DNA from 3 places in the Kutzneria kofuensis genome. Region 1 is predicted to be linked to each of the others. Evidence: riboswitches for the same ligand, from Rfam matches in the RefSeq annotation. Region 1 holds a riboswitch; each other region holds the start of a gene.
The links. Region 1 has a riboswitch for cobalamin ahead of BJ998_RS04905 (methylenetetrahydrofolate reductase). Riboswitches for the same ligand answer to the same signal wherever they lie in the genome.

Region 1 (2,259 bases):
AGCGGACGAAGGCCCAGCGGGACCGGCTGCGGCTGCCGGAGCTGCCGACCACCACCATCGGCTCGTTCCCGCAGACCGCCGAGCTGCGCAAGGCCCGCGCCGCGCTGCGGGCCGGCCGGCTCGACCAGGACGCCTACCGGGAGGCGATGCGCGCCGAGATCCGCTCGGTCGTCGCCGAGCAGGAGCGGATCGGCCTGGACGTGCTGGTGCACGGCGAGCCGGAGCGCAACGACATGGTCCAGTACTTCGGCGAGCAGCTCACCGGCTTCCTGGCCACGCAGCACGGCTGGGTCCAGTCGTACGGCACCCGCTACGTCCGGCCGCCGATCATCGTCGGCGACGTGGCGCGGCCGGCGCCGATGACCGTCGAGTGGGCCACCTACGCGCAGAGCCTGACCGAACGCCCGGTCAAGGGCATGCTGACCGGCCCGGTCACCATGCTGGCCTGGTCGTTCGTGCGGGACGACCAGCCGGCGGGCGACACCGCCCGCCAGGTCGCCCTCGCCCTGCGCGACGAGGTCGTCGACCTGGAGGCCGCCGGCATCAAGGTCATCCAGGTGGACGAGCCGGCGCTGCGGGAGACCCTGCCGCTGCGCACCGCCGACCGCGCCGCGTACCTGGACTGGGCCGTCGCCTCGTTCCGGCTGGCCACCTCGGGCGTGCGGGACGACACCCAGGTCCACACCCACATGTGCTACGCGGAGTTCGGTGACGTGCTGCAGGCCATCATCGACATGGACGCCGACGTGATCAGCCTGGAGGCGGCCCGGTCGAACATGGCCGTCGTCGCCGACCTGGCCCGCGCCGGCTACCCCAACGAGGCCGGACCGGGCGTGTGGGACATCCACTCGCCGCGCGTCCCGTCGGTCGAGGAGATCGTCGGCCACCTGCGCACCGCCACGGCGGCGTTCCCGGCCGAGCGGCTGTGGGTGAACCCCGACTGCGGCCTCAAGACCCGTGGCTACCCCGAGGTCCGGGCCACCCTGGCCAACCTGGTCGCCGCCACCGGCCGGTTGCGGTCGCGCTAGCGGCGCCGCCGGTGCCGTGTCCACAGTGGACACGGCACCGGCGGTCCACATGGTGGACGCCGGTCGAGGGCTTCTCGAGGCCGACCCAGTAAGATCGGTTTCCGGCCCGCGGTGCAGGGAAGCCGGTGCGAGTCCGGCGCGGTCCCGCCACTGTGACCGGCGCGTCGCGGCGTCCACCTGGTGGGAGCGGCGGCGGGTCGGGAGTCAGACACCGGCCGCGGGCCCGGCTGTGTTGTCCACGAGGATGGAGCTGACACGCGGTGGAGTTGTCGTGCGCGCATGTGCTGGACCGCCTGACGGGGCCGGGACCCGTGTTCTCGGTGGAGTTCTTCCCGCCCCGCGACGAGGCCGATGAGCAGCGGCTCTGGCTGGCGATCCGGCAGTTGGAGGGCCTGGAGCCGGCGTTCATGTCGGTCACCTACGGGGCCGGCGGGTCCAGCCGCGACCGGACGATCCGGACCACCGGTCGTGTGGTGCAGGAGACGTCGCTGTTGCCGATGGCACACCTGACGGCCGTGGACCACTCGGTGGCGGAGCTGCGCAACGTCATCGGCTGGTACGCCGCGGTGGGCGTGCGCAACATCCTCGCCGTGCGCGGCGACCCGCCCGGCGACCCGATGGGGGAGTGGGTCAAGCACCCACAGGGGTTGTCCTACGCCGAGGAGCTGGTCGCCCTGGTCAAGGGCCTGGGCGACTTCTGTGTCGGCGTCTCCGCCTTCCCGTACGGGCACCCGAGGTCGGAGGATCTCGACACCGACACCAAGTACCTGGTGCGGAAGTTCCGGGCCGGCGCGGACTTCGCCATCGCGCAGCTGTTCTTCGAGGCCGAGGACTTCCTGCGGTTGCGGGACCGGCTGGCCAAGCGGGGCTGTGACGCCCCGCTGCTGCCCGGGATCCTGCCGCTGACCACGGTCCGGACGCTGCGCAAGACGGTCGAGCTGTCCGGCGCCCCGGTGCCGCCGTCGCTGGCCCGCCGGCTGGATCCGCTGGTGGACGACCCGAAGGCGTTCCGCGCCGAGGGCATCGACATCGTCACGGAACTGGCGCAGCGGCTGATCGACGAGGGCGTGCCGGGCGTGCACTTCTACACGTTCAACATGTCCAAGGCGACCACCGAGGTGGTCGAACGCCTCGGACTGGTGCCGGCCCGCGCGTAGCGGGCCGGCCGCGGTCCACAGTGGACGGCCTTACACCGCGGTGAGCTTGGCCGGGTTGATCACCCACATCACCT
Region 2 (2,259 bases), 1.2 Mb from region 1:
GCTCAGGTCACGTTAACGGCAAACCGATCACGGGGCACGCCTGCGTCAGAGGTACAGCAGCGCGTTGACGGCCGCCGTCGCCAACGCCGCGCCGCCCCGTTCGCCACGGTTGGTCAGCGCGGGCACACCGAGCTCGCGGACCGCCCGCTTCGCCTCGACGGCGCCGACGAACCCGGCCGGCAGCGCGATGACCAGCGCGGGTCGGATCTCGCCGGACCGGCAGCGCTCGACGAGTTCGGTGACGATCGACACGTCTTGACCGATGGCCCACACCGCACCGACTGGTGTTTTTCGTACGAACTCCTCGATTCCGCCGGTCGTCTCCGTGACGACCATCGCCGGTCGGCTGGTGATGCCGACGGCGACCATCCGGACGTCGGCGACCACCGGCGCACCGTCGGCGAGCGCCTGCCGGCCGGCGGCCAGCGCCTGCTCGTCGACCAGCAGGTCGCCGGCCCATGTGGGGTCGGCGGTGGTGTGCACGAGGCGTTCGACGACGGCCCGCGACAGCGGCCCCAACCCTGTGGTGTCGACCCGCCGACGGAGGATTTCGTACGACTCCGACTCGATCGGATGAGGCACTCGCGGCACGTCTCGGCTTCCCCTCGGGTGGACTGTTTCACACCGTAGTCGGCGGTGTCGGCACGCCGACGCGTCGGTTAACCTGCTCCGCGAGCGTGGTTACGGGAAGCCGGTGCGAATCCGGCGCGGTCCCGCCACTGTGACCGGGAAGTCGTCCCGCAGAGGAACAGCCACTGGGCGCGAGCCTGGGAAGGCGCGGCGACGGCGGTGATCCGGGAGCCAGGAGACCGGCCACGCGACCGACACGCGTCGCACGGAGGATGTGATGGCTGGCATCGGGCTGCGCCTCGGGCGGTTCCCGCGGTGATCCCACCCGGGTTGATCTCATTCGTCGGCGCCGGTCCCGGCGCGGCCGACCTCATGACCTTCCGCGGTGCCGACCGGCTGGCCAGGGCGGACGTCGTGGTGTGGGCGTCGTCGTTGGTGCCGGCCGAGGTGCTGGACCACGCGAATCCGGCGGCCGAGCGACACGACTCCGCCGGCATGACGCTGGAGGACGTCCTCGAGGTCTACGCCGGCCGACCGGACGCGGCCATCGTCCGGCTGCATTCCGGCGACCCGACCGTCTACGGGGCGATCGGCGAGCAGATCGAATGGTGTCGACGGACCGGCAGGCCGTACGAAATCGTGCCGGGCGTCGGTTCTCTCGGCGCCGCCGCGGCGGCCGTTGGTTGTGAACTGACTTCACCGATGGTTTCGCAGTCGATCGTGTTAACACGGCTCGCCGGTGGTCGGACCGCCGCCTCGATGCCCGACGGCGAGACGGTCGCCTCGTTTGCGTCGCATCGCACGACGATGGCTGTCTACCTCTCCACGCAGCGTCCCGAACAGTTGCAGGCCGAGCTGCTCGCCGACGGAAAGGGCTATTCCGTCGACACTCCGGCGGTTGTCGTCGCGAAGGCGACGTGGCCGGACGAGCGCATCGTCCGCACGACCGTCGGCGAACTCGCGACCGAATTGCGTGCGTCCGGCATCCGGACCGCCGCACTCGTGCTCGTCGGCGAAGCGCTCCGCGACGACCGCGAGGTCCAGCGCACCAAGTTGTACGACCCGGCCTATTCGCACGGTTGCCGGCGGCGGTCGGCCGAGGGCAGCACGCAGGGTCGGCCGATCCCGGTGGAGAAGCGGAGGCTGCCATGACCGGCGTGCTCACCATCGTCGGTCTCGGCCCCGGCGACGCACGACATCGCACGCCGGCCGCGACCGAGGCGATCGCCGACGCCGAGGCCGTCTACGGCTACTCCGCCTATATAGATGCGTGCGACGACATCCTTCGACCCGACCAGTTCGTCGTCCGCGGACGGATGACCGAGGAGAAGCTGCGCGCCGAGCAGGCCGTCGACGCCGCGGCCGGAGGCCGGCGGGTGGTGCTCGTGTCGTCGGGCGACGCCGGTGTGTACGGCATGGCGACGTTGGCGTTGAGCAATGCGTACGAAATCGAGGAAACCGCACGACCCGAGGTCCGTGTGCTGCCCGGCGTCACCGCGGCGCTCGCCGCCTCGGCTCTCGTCGGTGCCCCGCTCGCACACGACTTCGCCTGCTTGACGCTGTCCGATCTGCTCACTCCCTGGGAGGAAGTGGAACGTCGACTCCGGGCCGTGGCCGAGGCCGACCTCGCCATCGCGCTCTACAACCCCCGTTCCAAGGGCCGCCCCTGGCAGCTCGACCGGGCCCGCG
Region 3 (2,259 bases), 6.7 Mb from region 1:
TGTCGGTGTCCATGTAGCCGACGTGCAGGCCGGTCACGGTGATGCCCTTGGGCGCGAGTTCCTGGCGGACCAGGTTGGTCATCGCCCACTCGGCCGCCTTGGCCACCACGTAGGCGCCGTTGCCCGGGGCGTGCAGCCAGGACAGCACGGACGCGACGTTGAGAACGGCGCCGCCGCCGTTGCGCTCGATGATCGGCGCGAAGGCGCGGATCGCCGCCAGCGGCCCGACGTAGTGGGTCTCCAGCTCCAGGCGGATGGTGTCGAAATCGGCGTCCAGCACCGAGGTCTCGCTGGAGATGCCGGCGTTGTTGATCAGGAGGGTGGCGTCGGCGGCGACCTCGGCGGCCGCCTCGATGCTGGCGTGGTCGGTGATGTCGAGGCGCAGCGGGATCGCGCCCTCGATGTCGACGGTCTCCGGGCGGCGCGCGGTGGCGTACACCTTGGCGCCGCGGGAGATGAGCTGTTCGGCGAACTGGCGGCCCAGGCCGCGGTTCGCGCCGGTCACGACGGCAACGGTCTTGGTGAAGTCCATGTCGCCGACGATAGTCTGTTGAGAACGAACGGTGCAATAAGAGCGGCGGTGACCGCTGACACATCTGTCGGTGCCGGGAAGCTGACACGCCGACACAACATGTGGGTGCTTGCGACTGCTCGCCGTCCATGTATTGTGCTCACCGAGCTGGTTCGGCCGCCCCGCCAAGGTGGTCGTCGTAAGAGGGAACCCGGTGCGAATCCGGGACTGCCCCGCAGCGGTGAACGGGAACGACCGCCGTCACGAAGCACTGGACGCACGCGTCCGGGAAGCGACGGCCAGTAGGTGCCGACCAGGCATGCCCGTGAGTCCGAAGACCTGCCCGCTCGCCCGTTCGCACCGTGAACGGGCCCGTGTCCAGGCCCCGAGGGAGGGCGTGGGGACTCCTTGGCGCACGCGCCAACCGTGTCCTCGCGCGCCCGAAGCGGCCCACAGCGTGCGAGGAGTCAAGGCTGTGACGGTCTCCGACCAGACTGTCGTGCGGGTCGACGCCGATCCCCACCCGACGATGCGGGTGCGAAAACGAAGCGGCGCCGTCGAAACCGTCGACGTGAACAAGATCGTGAAGGCGGTCGGCCGCTGCGCGGTCGGCCTGGCCGAGGTGGACCCGCTCCGGGTGGCGACCAAGACGATCAACGGCCTGTACGACGGCGCGACCACCGAGGAGCTGGACCGGCTGTCCATCCAGACGGCCGCCGAGCTCGTGGCCGAGGAGCCCGAGTACTCCAAGCTGGCCGCGCAGCTGCTCGCCGCCTACATCGACAAGGAGGTCCGCGGCCAGGGCATCCACTCGTTCAGCCAGAGCATCGCGCTGGGCCACCGCGAGGGCCTGATCGGCGACGAGACGGCCACGTTCGTGGCCACCCACGCCCGCAAGCTCGACGACGCGATCGACGCCGACGCGGACCGCCGCTTCGAGTACTTCGGACTGCGCACGGTGTACGACCGCTACCTGCTGCGCCATCCCAACACCCGGGCCGTCGTGGAGCGCCCGCAGTACTGGCTGCTGCGCGTGGCCTGCGGCCTGTCGCACACCGCGGGCGAGGCGATCCGCTTCTACCGCCTGATGTCCTCGCTGGCGTACCTGCCGAGCTCGCCGACGCTGTTCAACTCCGGCACCCGGCACACCCAGATGTCGTCCTGCTACCTGCTGGACTCGCCGCGCGACGAGCTCGAGTCGATCTACGAGCGGTACGCGCAGGTGGCGCAGCTGTCCAAGTTCGCCGGCGGCATCGGCGTGCAGTGGTCCCGGGTCCGCTCCCGCGGCGCCCTGATCCGCGGCACCAACGGCCACTCCAACGGCATCGTGCCGTGGCTGCGCACGCTGGACGCCTCGGTGGCGGCGGTCAACCAGGGCGGCCGGCGCAAGGGCGCTGCCTGCGTCTATCTGGAGACGTGGCACCCGGACATCGAGGAGTTCCTGGAGCTGCGCGACAACACCGGCGAGGACGCGCGCCGCACGCACAACCTCAACATCGCCAACTGGATCCCGGACGAGTTCATGCGCCGGGTCGAGGCCGACGCCGAGTGGTCGCTGTTCGACCCGGACGAGACGCCGGAGCTGCCGGACCTGTGGGGCGAGGACTTCGACCGCGCCTACCGCGCCGCCGAGGAAGCGGGCCGGGCCGTGCGCACGGTCAAGGCCCGTGACCTGTACGCGAAGATGATGCGCACGCTGGCGCAGACCGGCAACGGCTGGATGACGTTCAAGGACACGGCCAACCGCA

Region 2: another riboswitch for cobalamin. It lies ahead of cobM (precorrin-4 C(11)-methyltransferase); the one in region 1 lies ahead of BJ998_RS04905 (methylenetetrahydrofolate reductase).
Region 3: another riboswitch for cobalamin. It lies ahead of BJ998_RS35275 (ribonucleoside-diphosphate reductase subunit alpha); the one in region 1 lies ahead of BJ998_RS04905 (methylenetetrahydrofolate reductase).

What each region holds. Positions count from the first base shown of each region.
Region 1 is NZ_JACHIR010000001.1:1,069,802-1,072,060, reverse strand. It holds gene metE (5-methyltetrahydropteroyltriglutamate--homocysteine S-methyltransferase) at 1-1,028, shown strand, start outside; cobalamin riboswitch at 1,121-1,262, shown strand; gene BJ998_RS04905 (methylenetetrahydrofolate reductase) at 1,295-2,185, shown strand; gene BJ998_RS04900 (sigma-70 family RNA polymerase sigma factor) at 2,216-2,259, opposite strand, start outside.
Region 2 is NZ_JACHIR010000001.1:2,258,710-2,260,968, forward strand. It holds gene BJ998_RS10265 (precorrin-8X methylmutase) at 46-582, opposite strand; cobalamin riboswitch at 662-832, shown strand; gene cobM (precorrin-4 C(11)-methyltransferase) at 886-1,722, shown strand; gene cobJ (precorrin-3B C(17)-methyltransferase) at 1,719-2,259, shown strand, end outside.
Region 3 is NZ_JACHIR010000001.1:7,725,423-7,727,681, forward strand. It holds gene BJ998_RS35270 (SDR family oxidoreductase) at 1-532, opposite strand, end outside; cobalamin riboswitch at 664-872, shown strand; gene BJ998_RS35275 (ribonucleoside-diphosphate reductase subunit alpha) at 987-2,259, shown strand, end outside.